One region of the Pontibacter liquoris genome, then DNA from elsewhere that is predicted to be linked to it. Evidence: riboswitches for the same ligand, from Rfam matches in the RefSeq annotation. Region 1 holds a riboswitch; the other holds the start of a gene.

Region 1 (7,857 bases):
CTTGCTTCATTTACGTTTTAGGAGCACATCTACTTCAGGCAAAAAAAGAACCCTGCGGCTTCAAGGCTGCAGGGCTCAAGGTCAGTTTAGTTTAGGTTTATTGTTTGTTAGGTTCTTATGCTGTTTGTTTTTGTGGAGAGAAAGCCCTGATCACGGAGTCGGAGAAGCGCTCCATCTCCTCGAGTTGCGGACTGCACTGCAGCAGGAAGAAATCCACCCCCACTGCCTCGAAGGCGGCGATGCGGTCCTGGATCTGGGCAGGCGTGCCGGTCAGGCCGCTGCGCAGGCCGCGGTTGGATACCGAGTAATCCTGCAGCGACACCTGCTGCTCGAGCTGCGTGCCGGCCAGCCACTGCTGGTAGTTGCCATAGCCGGCAGCCGAGGCCTGCACGTTGGTAATGCGGTCGAGTTCTTTTTTCACTTCCGCCTCCGTGTTGCGCACAATGCTGTAGGCCGCTACCCCGAATTTCATCGGCGGCAGGCCCAGTATCTCGCGGCGGCGGCGCATGTCGGCAATGCGCTCCCCGATCTTTTCAGGCGAATCGCCGTGCATCACGTAGCCGTCGCATTGCGTGCTGATCATGGTTTTAGCAGTTTCCGACTCGCCTCCGGCATAAATAAATGGCTTTTTGGCAGGCTTGGGCTGCAGCACGTTATCTTCCACCTTGTAGTAGTTGCCGCTGTAAGTCACGTGGTCGCGTTCCCACACGCTGGTCACCACGTCCAGCCACTCTTTGGTGCGGGCGTAGCGGTCGTCGTGCTGCTCAAACTGGATGCCATACTTGGTCGCCTCATCGCGCCACCAGCTCGATACCACATTCAGCGACAGGCGGCCATTGCTGATCAGGTCGATGTTGGCGGCCTGCTTAGCCAGCTGCGCCGGGTTGTGGAACGTAGGGCGCACGGCCACCATGATCTCCAGCTGCTGGGTCACAGCGGCCAGCGCCGCTGCCGTAGACCAGGCATCGAGGGCCGGTGCTTCCTGCCCTTTGATATCATTTAAGTATAACTCTGCGATCAACGACAGGTGGTAGCCCCAGCTCTCGCTTTTTTGCGCCAGTTTTTTAACGTAATCCCAGGAGGTGTCCATTCCTTCGTCCGGAATGTTGCGGAGCCATCCTCCGAAAACGGGTAACCAATAGCCGAATTCCATGCTTATACCTCCTGTAGTTTAAGTTGCGCTTTCTTCTCCAGGAAATCTACCAGGCGGGCGTGTGGGTTAAAGCCGATCACGTTCACGGCATCGGCCACAAAATTAGACAGCGCGTTGATGTCGTAGTAGTAGATCCTACCATCGCGGTCGTCCACCATGTACTCAATGCCACCCACGTCGATGCCGGCTTCCTGCACAATGCGTTCGATGTTGTCGATTACTTCCTGCGGCGGGGTATAGGCTTCCACGCGCATGCCATTCTTAGGCGCATCCAGGGCGCAGGCATTGCGGCTCAGTTCCTTGCCGTTGGTGGTCTGGCAAATGTCGGCCGGGCAGAGGTTGAAGCTCTCGCCGGAAGTATACACGTTGATGCCGTAGAGGTATTTGCCGCCCAAGGTTTCGATGCGGGTGATATGGCCGCCGCGGGCTACCACATACTCCTGCACCAGCGCCGTGTGGTCGATGCCCAGCTTCACCTCGGCGGCAGCCACAGCTTGCGCGAGTTCCTCCACAGAATCATAGCGCACAATGCCGGCGCCGCTGCCCCCAATATTGGCTTTCACCACCACCGGGAAGCGCAGCCCTTCGGAGGCTTTCACCGCCTGCGAGGCATGGTTGATGATGCGCGCTTTTGGGTAAGGCAAGCCCAGTTTTTCGAGCAGCGTGATCTGCAGCGCTTTGGAGGTTTCGTACTGAAAGGCCTTGTAGCCGTTCACCACCGGCACACCGGTCGTTTCGAGGTAGGCCAGCAGGCTCAGCGTATAAAAGATACTGTTCTCGTTGTTGCGCAGGTAAGCCGAAGGGCTAGTGCGGTTAAAGAACAGGCTGTAAGGTACTTCCTTTTCGGCCGGATCATAGGTATGGGCGGCGGCATTCAGGCGTTCGTAGCCAATGCCACGGGCGTCCAGTTCATTTAACAAGGGGCGGAACCAGTCCGGGTGCTCGTGAAAAATGGCAATGGGTTTATCGGTGGTGTACGTTGACATAAGTTCTGGTTTTTGAAGTTAGAAGTATAAAGCAGCGGATTATGCACCGCTACAGGCTTTGTTAAATTAAAGAAAGAAGTATGGAATAAAGGGTCAGAAAGCCCCGGAAACGGCCTGAACAGGTACAAACAGGCCATGCCTTTCCCGCAAAGCTGCACACAGATAGGCTGGCAAGTGGGCGCGCCACAATGCATCAGCCTACCGCCAAAGCAGCAGGACTAGCGACAACAACAGCAACCGTAGGCCGGCGCTACAGAAGTATAAACAGAGGTGTTTTCGGAGAAAATCCGGTTAAAAAGGCCCGCCAGTACGGCAGCAAAAGCGATAATAGTAGTTTGCATTATTAGTAATTTATATGCCCTAAATAATTTAGGCAGGATGTAGCACCTGGTTATGCAACTGGTTGCTAGAAGTTCACAGAGCCTGTTCTCTCCCTTCTTCTTTATAAATCAAATACTTGTGAGGGTAATTGACTTGATGAATGCAAAATTCGGAGCTGCGATTTACATTTCCAAATTTTTACCTAAAAATAATGTTGGTACACCATTTAAGTTTTGACAAAGGATAATTTGACAAAGGACAAAAGAACATTGAACAGGGAGAATGATAAAGCAAGTTTAGCAGTTGAATGTTGAAGTATAGCAGGCGGTAAGGCCGGCCTCTGTCCATTTAAAGTTCTTTTCCTGTTACTCTTTTGTCCTTTGTCAAATTATCCTTTGTCCTAAACGCCTACTTTTTCAGCCACTCCAATAATTGCTTCAGCTCGGCAGCAGTATAAACCTTTCCTCCGAAGATCACCGCTTCAATGGCTTCGGTATTGCGGATGTCTTCCAATGGGTTCTTGCTGAGCAGTACCAGGTCGGCTACTTTACCGGTAGCGATGGTGCCATACTGATCGGCTTTACCCATCACGGTAGCGCCGTTCAGGGTAGCTGTTCGTAGGGTCTGGGCGGGTGTCAGGCCGGCTTCCTGCAGCGTTCTAAGCTCCTGGTGCAGCGACTGGCCCGGGTATACATACGAGTTAAAGGCACCGGCATCGGAGCCGGCCAGTATCGTAACGCCTGCGGCCTGCATTTGCGGTACCATGCCGGTAAACTTGTCTTCCAGGTCATGTATAAACGCTCTTGCTTCCGGCGTCTGGCGCTTGGCGCTGTTTTCTCTGCCAGCGTAGGTTTTAATGATACCGTCCTTGATATAGTGCAGGTATTCGTCGTGGCTGTGGTCGGCTTGCGACAGGTTGTTGAGCACGCGGCCAATGTATAAGGTAGGCGTAACGGCGGTATGATGCGCGGCCATCTTCTGGTAGATCTGCGCCGCCGTGGCCGGATCATAGGTGTCGTAGAGCCAGTGGAGGGCCGTGTAAAAACCAACCGGCTTGCCTGTTTTTTCGCCAGCCCGGATCACGTTGGTGATGCTGTCTTCTTTGGTAGAGGCAGCTTTAAAAGTATAGTATAAATGTTCGGTGATATCCAGTCCATTGTCAATCGCATCGCCCAATTTTACGCTAAAGGGCATGTGACCGGCCGTGAGCATGCCCCGGGCCTGGGCCTCTTTGACAATGGCCAGAAACACATCCCCCGAAATAGTGCTGTCATAGATCTTTACAAAATCGACACCCAGCTTTTGCAAGGAATCCAGGGCCACAGGCACCTGTGCTACAGTGGCTACTTCAATAGAGCCGGCCCAGGTGGGCTTGGGGCCATCCAGCTTGGGGCCTGCCGAAATAATGCGCGGACCAACCAGCTTATTGGCTGCAATCGCTTCGCGCCACGCCTGAACGGCCGGGTACAGGTCGCCGCCCGCGTCGCGTACCGTGGTGATACCGTTGATGATGTAAAGCGGGAGCAGGTCTTTGTTGGCTTCCTCCAGTTGGGCGCCGCCGCGCAGGTGCACGTGGTTGTCCCAAAGCCCGGGGATCAGGTACTGGCCTTTGGCATCCAGCGTAGTGGCGGCCTTATACTTGTTGCGGGCACCGGCATCGCCGATCTCCTGGATGAGGCCCGCATTGATCCAGACGGTTCTGTTGCGGAGCAGTTTTCCCTGTTCCACATCCACCACGTTCACGTGTGTCAGCAGCAGGTCGTAGGTCTGGGGCGGCCGGGCGGTGGTGCAGCTCAAAAGTGAGAGGCTCAGCAGCAGGAGCAAAGCAAAAAAGGCAGGGTTTCTCATCGGTCACATCGGTCAGATCAAAAGCCAAGTTAAGGATTCCTGCCGCGTGTGCAATACCCGCAACAGCAGGCCGGCGGGCCTGGAAGTATAAAGTTGTTGTGTGATTGGAATTCCGCACTAAATGCGAGTGAAATCGGGTGGCCTTCAGGTAGTAGCCTACTTTTTACGGGGAGCTAATTCCAGCACCATGTGTTGGGTGGATACCTTAAAACCCTGCGCCTCCCAGAAGCGCACCCCTGTAGGATTATTGATGGCTACCTGCAACTCCAGGTGATCGGCGCCATGGTCTATGAGCCACTTTTTGGCTGCTTCAAACAGCACTTTGCCTACGCCGCTACCGCGGTATTTTTCCTTCACCACTGTTTCGGCTACGTAGCCTTTGTGGGCCAGCTTTAGTCCCGGGGTAGCTTTGCGCATGCTGGCGATCAGCAGGCCCTGCCATTCATCGTCCTGCACAAAACCAAAGATGCGGGTGTCCTTGTCTTTCATGCGGTAAAGCAGCTCGGCTTTAAGGGCTTGCTCCTGCTCGGGGTAGTAGGCAAACACCCGGTGCAGGGGCTGGTGGTAGTCCAGCAGTTCGCGCCACAGCTCAAAAACATCATCTATATCGTCGGGTTCTGCTATTTGTATCATCTCTCCTGCAAAATTGCTGTTGCTTTACTAACGGCAGGCAGTGCTTTTAGATGCTCCCAAACTGCAGGAAAGGAGGCCTTCTAAACGGCCGGCCAGCGCAGCTTACTTATACCGGATGGTTTTGAGGTATAGCTCTTCTACTTTCTGGCGGGCCCAGGGTGTTTTCCGTAAAAAGGTCAGGCTCGATTTGATACTGGGATCCGACTTAAAACAATTGATATTGATCTTATGCCCCAGGTGTTCCCAGCCATAGAAATCCACCAGGTACTCAAGTATCGCCTGCAGCGTAATGCCATGCAGCGGGTTGTTCTTCTGTTCTTCCATACCCTGCAAAAGTAGCGAATGTGCCGAACTTAAACAGCGCAGGTCAGGGCTGTTTTCCGGGGCCAGGGCTTTTAAACGGCAAAGTATAGCTTAAAAGCCAAGGGGCTTACCAGCTTCAAAGTCCAGCACCAGCGAGTTCATGCAGAAACGCTTATAGGTAGGAGGAGGGCCGTCATCAAACAAATGGCCCAGGTGCGCACCACAACGGCCGCACAACACTTCGGTGCGCTCCATGCCAAAGGAGTGATCGGGCTTGTACAGGACGCCATTCTTGCGGATGGGCTCAAAAAAGCTGGGCCAGCCGCAATCGCTTGCAAACTTGGCATCAGACCGGAACAGGGCATTGCCACAGGCCGCGCAATAATAGGTGCCAATGCCGGTCGCGTTCCAGTATTTTCCGGAAAAGGCGCGCTCCGTGGCTTTGCCGCGTGCGACCTGGTATACGTCGTCGGGTAGAATTTTTTTCCAGGTAGCATCCGGCAGGTTTAGTTTAGCGGTGTCGGTGCGGGAATAATAGGGATTTTTAGGGTGTTGTGCCTGGGCCGCAGCTGGCTGGGATTTGGCTGTGGCAGCAGCAGCGGGCTTGTTCTGGCCCTGGCAACTTAACAGCGTAGTGGCTGCCAGGGTAAGTATAAGAATGATTCGTTGCATTTTGCAGAAGTATAACGGTCTGTTCTAATAAACGTATTTGCTGCAGGGGCGGATTGCCTGCTTAGTTGTGAGCACTGCAAAAACTGTGCGACACTGGCTGGTTTTGAAAATAAAGCAAAACCATTGGCACTGCATCCTTGGTTTATGCCCGTACCGCAGGCATAAAGGAACCTGATTTGGCGGGGACATCAGCCCAAACAAGTATGAAGCAAGTATAAAGGCAGCACCAGCAAAACCGCCCAGGCGAGGGTTTGTTTGCTGGTGCTGCCATTAAATTATTTTAATATGCGATCAGGCGCGGCCGTAAAGCGCCGTGAGTTCCTGCAGGTAGGCGACCTGCTCCTTGCCGAACTGCCCGGCTTTGAGGCGCCATTCCCAGTTGCCTTTGCCTACGGAAGGCTTGTTCATGGTGGCTTCGGCACCCAGGCCCAGCACGTCCTGTACCGGCACCACCGCTAACTGGGCCACCGAGCCGAAAGCCAGATGCAGCAGCACCTCGTGCACATTTTCTTTGGTAATGTGCTTGTCGGTATACTCGCTCAGGCGGTGCTTATCCTCGGAGCTCATATCCTTCTCAAACCAGCAGCGCACGGTGCTGTTGTCGTGGGTGCCGGTATACACAATGCTGTTTTTGCTGTGGTTGTGGGGTGCATACGGGTTACGGGGCAGGTCCTCGCCAAAAGCAAAAAGCAGCACCAGCATGCCCGGTAGGTCAAATTCCCGCATCAACTCGCGCACGGGCTCGTCAATCTCGCCCAGGTCCTCGGCAATAATGGGCAAAGGGTGCTCCTGATGCTGCTGCTGCACAAGGCGCAGTATGGCCTCGCCGGGCGATTTTGCCCACTTGCCGTTTACAGCAGTTTTCTCCCCGGCACATATCTCCCAGTAAGCTGAAAAAGCCCGGAAATGATCGAGGCGCAAAAGCCCGAACAACTTCAGGTTATGTTCAATGCGGTGTATCCACCAGTCAAACTCGTGGCGGGCCAGCACCTGCCAGTTAAACACGGGCGTGCCCCACAGCTGCCCGGTCTCGCTGAAATAATCCGGCGGCACACCCGACACATGGGTTGGCTGCCCTTCCTTGTCGAGCTTAAAATACGTCGGGTGCATCCACACATCGGCACTGTCGTGGCTCACATAAAAGGGCATGTCGCCAAAAAAGGCAATGGCCTTGTCCTCGCAAAAGGCCTTTAACTTAAACCACTGGCGGTAAAACAGAAACTGCTGGAATTTGACAAAATTTATCTCGTTCGTTAGTTCGCCGGCCAGGGCTTCCACTTCCTTTTTATGCTGATGCCGTATTTCTTCAGGCCATTCTACCCAGCTTTTGTGGCCGAAGTGCTGCTTAAAGGCTGCAAAGCGCGCAAAGGGTTCCAGCCAGTGCTGCTCGTCTTCCTCAAACCGGGCAAAAGCCTTTTTCAGGACTGCAGGCGGCGCGGAAGTATGCTGCTGCCAGGCTTTCTCCAGGAGTGCCCTTTTAAAGGAAGTGACCTTTTCAAAATCAACCTTGTCGTCCGGAAAGGCCGTGTCGGGCTGCAGGTCTTCTTTGCCGAGCAGGCCTTCTTCGGCCAGTAGTTCGGGGCTGATGAGCAGGGGGTTGCCGGCAAAAGCAGAATGGCTGCTGTAAGGCGAGTTGCCATACCCAGTTTCGGTAGGGTTGAGCGGCAGGATCTGCCAGAACCGCTGGCCGGCTGCTGCCAGCTGTTCGGCAAAACGATACGCCTCCGGCCCCAGGTCGCCGATACCGAACGGGGAGGGGAGCGAGGTGATATGGAGGAGCAGGCCGCTGCTGCGGTTGTTTAGTATCATAGGGTTTGGGCGGTTAAAAGGGCTACCGGAAAAGTTTGCAACACCGACGCTGCGGCTAGTGAGCCGTTTGCATGCAGCGTGGTGTTATCCAGGGCATGGTGCCACTGGGCGGGCGCATCAGGGGGCAGTACC
Region 2 (7,857 bases), 1.8 Mb from region 1:
CTGCACTTCCAGCTCGCCGAGGTTGTTTATTTTAGCCGAAGCCACCAGCTTGATGCGGGCGCCCACGGCCTGTGCCAGGGCTACATCCTGCGTACTCACCCGGCTGATGCCAAAGCGCAACACTTTCTGCAGCGGCACCACCACGCCAAACGCATGGGCCGCAATAATGCAGATTTTATGCAGGGCATCGTATCCGCCCACGTCCAAGGTCGGGTCGGTTTCGGCAAAACCCAGCGCCTGCGCCTGGTGCAGCGCTTCCTCATACGACAGGTTCTCGGTATCGAGCTTGTGCAGAATGTAATTAGACGAGCCGTTCAGGATACCGCTTACCTCTTTTAAAGGCTCCGTGCTGTAGTAGGCTTCCAAGGTGCGCAGGATTGGAATGCTTCCGCACACAGCGGCTTCGTAGAGCAACACGCCCTTATACTGCTGCTGCAGCTGTACGAGCTCCGGCAGGTTTTCGGCAATCATTTTTTTGTTAGCAGATACGACGGTCTTCCCTTCCAGCAGGGCTTGCTTCACCAATAAATAGGCTTCTTTGGGATCACTGATGAGCTCGGCCAGCAGATCGATGCTATCATCCTGCAGCAGCTGCTGGGCATCAAACGTGAAAGCAGTTGCCGGCAGAGGGCGCTCCTTTTCTTTGTCCTTCACACAGATATTGGCTATTTCCAGCAGTTGGTTGTGCTGCAGCACATCGTACAAACCCTGGCCCACGCAGCCAAATCCCAGGATGCCTATTTTATGTTTATTGCTCATAGTGTAATAATGCTACTGTTTCTTCTTCTATATAAAACTGACTGATCGCGGCTGTCAGCTGCTCCACCTCCACCAGAAAACCATCGTGGCCATAGTTGGAGGTAAGGAGTGCAAACGCGGAGCCCGGCACCTGTGTATGTAAAAACTGTTGTTCCTCTACCGGAAAAAGCAGGTCGGTATCGACACCCACAAACAGGCAGCGGGCCTTTAGATGCGCCAGCGCTTTCACCACGCCGCCCCTGTTGCGGCCCACGTGGTGCGAGTCCATGGCTTTGGACAGCAACCAGTACGTATAGGCATTAAACCGCTTGGCAAGCTTTTCGCCCTGGTATACCTGGTAAGTTGCCGCCCGGAAATTGTCTGTAATGCTGTTGCCGGGCTCCTGCTGGTTTTCGTGGTAAGTGTTGTAGTGGCGGTACGAAAGCATGGCAATAGCACGTGCCGTTTTCAGGCCTTCTTTGCCGGCATCCTCGCTGTTGCCGTGCCAGCTTGGGTCCTGGCGAATGGCCATGCGCTGGCTTTCGTTAAACGCGATACCCCAGGGCGAGTGGCGGGCATTAGAGGCCACATGCACCAGCCGTTCAAACACATCAGGTTGCTGAATGGCCCACTCCAGTGCCTGCTGCCCTCCCAACGAACCGCCGATCAACGTATGAATTTGCTTTAAACCCAACTCGCCGCGCAGCAGCTCGAAGGCAGCCACTACATCGCGGTTAGTGAAAACCGGAAACGCATGAAAGTAGGGCTTCAGCGTAGCAGGGTTGATGGACAGCGGCCCGGTAGAGCCATAGCATCCGCCCAGGGTATTGGCACAGATAACAAACCACTGCGCCGGGTCATACAACTTGCCCGGGCCAAACAGACCGGCCCACCAGTCTGTAAAGTCGGAGCTGCCGGTCAGGGCATGGCACACCCATACTACGTTGTCGCGGCGGGCATTTAGCTGGCCGTAGGTAGTATAGGCCAGCTGCAAGCCGGGCAGGGTAGCGCCCGACTCCAGCGTGAAGGCCTGTTGGGAATGAAAAACGTGTTGCTCTGGCATTTCTTTCGTTACTGGAGGAGTGCCTCCGGTTGTGCTTCGCGTACTTTGGCGAACGCCTGTTCAAAATCTGCTTTGATATCATCGATATGCTCGATACCTGCCGACACGCGCAGCAGGGTTTGCTCTACGCCGGCATTTAGCTGCTCGGCATCGCTTAACTGCTGGTGGGTGGTAGAGGCCGGGTGGATGATCAGCGTTTTGGCATCGCCTACGTTAGCCAGGTGACTTACCAGTTGCAGGCTGTTCACAAAAGTTTCGGCCTGCTGCTTGTCGCCTTTTAGCTTAAAGGAGAACACCCCGCCAAAGCCCCGCTTCAGGTACTTTTTAGCCAGTTCGTGGTAAGGGCTGCTCACCAGTCCCGGGTAGTTCACCGCTTCTACCTGTTCGTGCTGCTCCAGCCACTGGGCCAGCGCCAGGGCGTTCTGCACGGTTCTGTCCAGGCGCAGCGACAGGGTTTCGAGGCCCTGCAGCAGCAGGAAAGAGTTGAACGGGCTCAGGGCAGGACCAAAATCACGCAGCCCTTCTACCCGCACCCGGATGGCAAAGGCAATGTTGCCGAAGGGACCTTTCTCCCCGAATACTTCCCAGAAGTTGAGCCCGTGATAGCCCTCGCTCGGCTCCGAGAACTGCGGAAATTTGCCGTTGCCCCAGTTAAAGTTACCGCCATCCACAATTACGCCGCCAATGCTGGTACCGTGGCCGCCGATCCACTTGGTGGCTGCCTCCACTACCACGTTGGCCCCGTGCTCCAACGGGCGGAACAGGTAACCGCCAGCGCCAAAGGTATTATCCACCACAAACGGGATGTCATACTTGCGGGCCAGTGCGGCCAGTGCATCAAAATCCGGGATGTTGAAGCGAGGGTTGCCAATGGTCTCCACGTAAAGGGCTTTGGTCTTCTCATCGATCAGTTGCTCGTAGCTTTCCACGGCATCGTCCTTGGCAAACCGGGCCTCAATACCCAGACGCTTGAACGATACCTTGAACTGGTTGAATGAGCCGCCGTACAGGTTACCCGTGGACACGAAATTATCCCCGGCCTCCAGGATATTGGTAAGCGCCAGAAACTGCGCTGCCATGCCCGATGCCACGGCAACGGCTGCCACGCCGCCCTCCAGCGCCGCCACCCGCTTCTCAAACACATCGGTGGTCGGGTTCATGATGCGGGTATAAATGTTGCCAAATTCTTTCAGGGCAAACAGGTTGGCCCCGTGCTCGGCGTTTTTAAAAGCATAGGAGGTTGTCTGGTAGATAGGCACAGCGCGCGACTGTGTGGTGGGATCTATTTCCTGGCCAGCGTGTAGCTGAAGAGTTTCGAAATGCAGAGATTGAGACATGGCTATAGTATATAAAGTAGGAGAAGAAATAAGTTAAAGTATAAAACCGCAGAGATGCGAATACAGAGTAGCCCCTGGCCGCAGACATGAATCTGCCGCGAAAGCGGTGCAGGCTAAAACGATGCTAGATTAACAACAACAGCAACACATAGCCTCCAGGGGCATGCGCATGACTTTAGCGAGAGCAAAAGCGGGAGTTTGCGGCAGTGCGGCTGCCGGCAAATTAAAAATACGTCTGTGCTGTGTTGGCTTGATTCCCTTTTTCATGACAGTATCAATTTATATTCTTCCGAACCTTTCGGAATCAGGAATTAGCACCTTTACTCGGTAGTTAGGTTGCTAGCGCTTCATAGAGCCTGTCTCTCCACGCTTCTTTATAAATCAATATCCGCGAAGGGTATTGACTAGATGTTGCAATATTAAACCGCGCTAAAAGTATTTGCAAGCTTTTTCTGCTCTTTTTTCAAAAATGCCTTTGCAGCGCCGGTTAAGCAATCATACGGCGGGCTCCTGTTTTCGTTACAGGCGCCCCTGCCAGCTCCTGCGCAGCTAAGTAGCGCTGTGGCCATACCCGGCTACAGGCAGCGGCTGCAGCAGCATAACTACAGGCGATTCCGGCTAGTAGTGTCTGCAAAACCCGCCGCAGGCCTGAAGCTGCATCATACTTCTGATAGTATAACATCTCCCTATATTAATACTAAACTTTGCCCCTGCTGCCAAGTATACTTCCGGTATAGTTTAGCAACTATATTCGCAGGCCCCGGCATCGTACGTGAAAGCAGCCAATTAAATTTTTCACCCTCTAAAATATAATTACCTTTGCTTGCTGACAACCTATCACACGTAATGGAGGCCATAAAAGAAACCAACTTCTCCTTCGCCGGCCAGACCGGTTTTTACAAAGGCAAAGTTCGCGATGTATACTATTTCGGAGACAAGCTGGCCATGATCGCCACCGACCGTATCTCCGCTTTTGACGTGGTGCTGCCACGCGCTATTCCTTACAAAGGGCAGGTGCTCAACCAGATTGCCAGTCTCAACCTCAAAGCGACAGCTGACATTGTTCCCAACTGGGTTCTGTCTACCCCGGATCCGAATGCGACCATCGGGTATCGTTGCGAGCCTTTTAAAGTAGAAATGGTGATCCGGGGATACCTGGCAGGCCATGCGTGGCGCGAGTACCAGGCCGGCAAACGCCTCTTGTGCGGGGTAGCCCTGCCCGAGGGATTGCGCGAGAATGACCAGTTGCCTGAGCCCATCATCACCCCCACCACCAAAGCAGACGAAGGCCACGACGAAGACATTTCAAGAAAAGAAATTATTGCCTCAGGCCTTGTATCTGAAGAAGATTATCTTAATTTAGAGCGCTATACCAGAGCGCTTTATGCCCGTGGTACCGCACTGGCCGCAGAACGTGGCCTGCTTTTGGTAGATACCAAGTATGAGTTTGGCAAGTATAACGGCCAGATTTACCTGATCGACGAGATCCACACGCCGGATTCGTCCCGTTACTTTTACAGCCAGGGGTATGCGGAACGGCAGGCACAAGGAGAACCGCAGCGGCAGCTTTCAAAAGAATTTGTGCGCCAGTGGCTCATCGGAAACGGCTTTCAGGGGCAACACGGCCAGGCAGTTCCGGAGATGACAGACGAAGTGGTACGCGGCATTTCGGACCGCTATATTGAGCTGTTTGAGGTTTTTACCGGCCAGCCTTTTGTAAAGGAGGGTTATGAAAACGTGCTTTCTCGAATAGAGCAGCACATTATTGAAAACATTTTTTAGCACTAAAAGTTACCATAATTAAAGTAGATTTTGGTACATTTGCTTTTAAATCCTTATTGGTAGATCTATGAAATACACGATTGATAAGAAAGAAAACTATACAATTATCACGATAGATGAGAAGAAGCTGGATACTTCTATTGCACCTGACCTGAAGTCTGAGTTCGTGAAATTGAATGCCGAGGGGATCACCAACCTGATTCTTGACCTGAGTAACGTGAAATATACGGATTCATCGGGCCTGAGCTCCATTCTGATCGCAAACCGCCTATGCAATTCCTCTAACGGTTTGCTGATCATGACAGGGTTACAGGACCATGTGATGAAGCTCATCTCTATCTCTAAACTGGAGTCGGTGTTAAACATTCTGCCTACGGTAGAAGAAGCGATCGATCGTGTGTTTTTGCACGAGATTGAGCAAGATCTGACCAACAAAGAAGACTAACCTTACCGCCCGGTAGTGGATTTCGAACTCAGAATTCTCGGCAGTTCGTCGGCTACTCCCTCGGCAAACAGACACCATACCGCCCAAGTCCTGACGATTGGCAATCAGTACCACCTGATTGATTGCGGAGAAGGAACGCAGATGCAGCTGATGCAATACAAGATAAAGCATCAGCGCATCTGCAATATTTACATCAGCCACCTGCATGGCGACCATTATTTTGGGCTGGCAGGGTTGCTATCCACCATGCACCTGCAGGGGCGCCTCACGCCGCTGCACCTCTTCGGCCCTCCCGGCCTCTCCGAAATCCTTAGCCTGCAGTTTAAGTATTCGGGCACCAACCTGAGCTTTCCGCTCATTTTTCATGAGCTGGACACAGCTTACCACAAAAAGATCTTTGAAGACAAGCAGATCACGGTACATACCATCCCGATGGAGCACCGTGTGCCCTGCTGCGGTTTTGTTTTCAGGGAAAAGCCCAAGCCACGCCCACTGATCAAGGAAAAGCTCTCCGGCTTTCTGACCCCGCCGCAACTCGTGCGCCTCAAATGGGGCGAAGATATCAAAGACGAACAAGGCAACATCATCGTCCGCAACCAGGATGTAACACAGGAGCCAAAGCGCAGCCGCAGCTACGCCTATTGCTCAGACAGCCGCTATAAACCCGAGCTGCTCCCCTACCTGCGCGGTGTAGATCTACTTTACCACGAGGCCACTTTCCTGGATGATATGCGCGAGCGCGCTACCTATACCTTCCACAGCACGGCCCTGCAGGCTGCCGAGCTCGCCGCGGCCGCCAAAGTGCGCCACCTGCTGCTGGGCCATTTCTCGGTCCGGTACAAAGACCTGACCCCGCTGCTGCTGGAGGCCATGTCCGTATTCCCGCATGTAGACCTGGCCACCGAAGGCAGCATTTTCTGTATTACAGAGCAGTAGAAGGTCTGCCAGCCAGCGTTCTTTCTGTGCGGGGGCTATCGGTAGCGGTAGTAGCCTCGGTTACTTTGGTAAGCGTAAAAGCGCCTACGGCCATGGTCAGATCCCGCACAGCCACATCCAGGTAGTGCCCGCTCAACAGCAGGTTCAGGGCAATGCCGATCAGCCAGGCCATCACCACATAAGCGCCCAGGCGGGGCCGCACAAATACCAGCACCCCGGCAATGATCTCGATCACACCCACAAGCAGCATAAAAGTATGTGGTGCCACCGGCAACATCCCAGCAAGGGTCGGGTTCAGGTACTTATCCCAGTCTACCAGCAGGTCTGTGAACTTATCAATACCCGCAACAATAGGTACAAGGCCATAGGTCAGTTTCAGGGTGGTTCGGATTTGAAGCAGCGCCTGATGTTCCATTACATTTTCCATGATCTTTCGGTTTTTACAATTATTTAACATTATTTACTCATTAGATACCCGCTAATGAATAACGTTACAGATTCATGTAACTTTTTTGCGCCATTTGCATCTAAATAAGTAAAGGCAGCCAAGTATGCAGGTAAAAGAAAAACAAGGGCAACACCAGTTATCGGACCGGGAGGTAGTGGAACGGGTATTAACCGGGGAAAAAGAGTTGTATGAGATCCTCATGCGGCGCTATAACCAGAAACTTTACCGGGTGATCAGGGGATACCTGAAAGATGCGTGCGAGGTAGAGGATGCCATGCAGAACACCTACCTCAAAGCATATGAAAAGCTATATCAGTTTCACGGCGAGGCGCAGTTCTCGACCTGGCTGGTCCGCATTGGTATAAACGAGGCGCTGGGCTGGCTGCGCCAAAACCAGAAAGCCGCTTTCCTGCATAGTATACAAGAAGACCAACCAGACCAGCAACTCCTGGAACTACCTGACACCAAAAGTATGAACCCCGAAATCAATACCATTCACAAGGAAATGCAGCTGCTGCTGGAGCAGGCCATCGATAACCTGCCTACCAAATACAGGGTCGTTTATATGCTGCGCGAGGTAGAGGAAATGAGCACGGCGGAAGTGACCGCTTGCCTGGCTATCTCGGAAAGCAATCTGAAAGTAAGGCTGCATCGTGCAAAAACACTGCTCAAAGAAAACCTCTACCAGCTTTCTGCCTCGCGGGATGTGTTTACGTTTGGCTCGAAACATTGCGACAAGCTGGTCAACCAGGTTATGGCCAGGCTGCAGCAAGTATAGGTCCGTCCTCGCGTTGCTGTCAGTTCAAAAATTTATTCAAACATCCGCTTACCGCCTCAACCCGGCGCCGCTGTTAGCTGGCAGGAAGTATAAACCAGGTAAAACTCTTTAACAAGTGACAGATACGTATAAAGGCCATCGCTGCTTTTCGCCAATACCAATTAAATTTATGCTGAAAACCAGCCCACTTCAGTCTGCGCAAGTATAGCTTTGCCTTTTCTTTACCGTATTATTACCAGCACCAAAACACACGTATGGCTATACAACTGATCATGGTACCTGGGCTGGGCAACTCGGGGCCGCAACACTGGCAAAGTCTATGGGAAGCGC

The links. A riboswitch is a leader RNA that binds a small molecule or an ion and turns the genes downstream of it on or off. The one in region 1 is predicted to bind S-adenosylmethionine.
Region 2: it holds a riboswitch for S-adenosylmethionine, as region 1 does, so the genes downstream of both, LWL52_RS12635 (O-acetylhomoserine aminocarboxypropyltransferase/cysteine synthase family protein) here and LWL52_RS04990 (ATP-grasp domain-containing protein) in region 1, are expected to answer to the same signal.

The regions. Positions count from the first base shown of each region.
Region 1 is NZ_JALEBG010000001.1:1,212,674-1,220,530, forward strand. Features, by position in the region: gene LWL52_RS04985 (LLM class flavin-dependent oxidoreductase) at 116-1,153, opposite strand; gene LWL52_RS04990 (ATP-grasp domain-containing protein) at 1,156-2,139, opposite strand; SAM riboswitch class I at 2,488-2,590, opposite strand; gene LWL52_RS04995 (amidohydrolase family protein) at 2,869-4,308, opposite strand; gene LWL52_RS05000 (GNAT family N-acetyltransferase) at 4,465-4,941, opposite strand; gene LWL52_RS05005 (VF530 family protein) at 5,044-5,265, opposite strand; gene msrB (peptide-methionine (R)-S-oxide reductase MsrB) at 5,356-5,916, opposite strand; gene malQ (4-alpha-glucanotransferase) at 6,208-7,725, opposite strand; gene treY (malto-oligosyltrehalose synthase) at 7,722-7,857, opposite strand, start outside.
Region 2 is NZ_JALEBG010000001.1:3,048,000-3,055,856, forward strand. Features, by position in the region: gene LWL52_RS12625 (homoserine dehydrogenase) at 1-759, opposite strand, end outside; gene metX (homoserine O-acetyltransferase MetX) at 749-1,801, opposite strand; gene LWL52_RS12635 (O-acetylhomoserine aminocarboxypropyltransferase/cysteine synthase family protein) at 1,810-3,138, opposite strand; SAM riboswitch class I at 3,415-3,521, opposite strand; gene LWL52_RS12640 (phosphoribosylaminoimidazolesuccinocarboxamide synthase) at 3,985-4,920, shown strand; gene LWL52_RS12645 (STAS domain-containing protein) at 4,988-5,365, shown strand; gene LWL52_RS12650 (ribonuclease Z) at 5,381-6,301, shown strand; gene LWL52_RS12655 (hypothetical protein) at 6,288-6,728, opposite strand; gene LWL52_RS12660 (RNA polymerase sigma factor) at 6,853-7,527, shown strand; gene LWL52_RS12665 (RBBP9/YdeN family alpha/beta hydrolase) at 7,782-7,857, shown strand, end outside.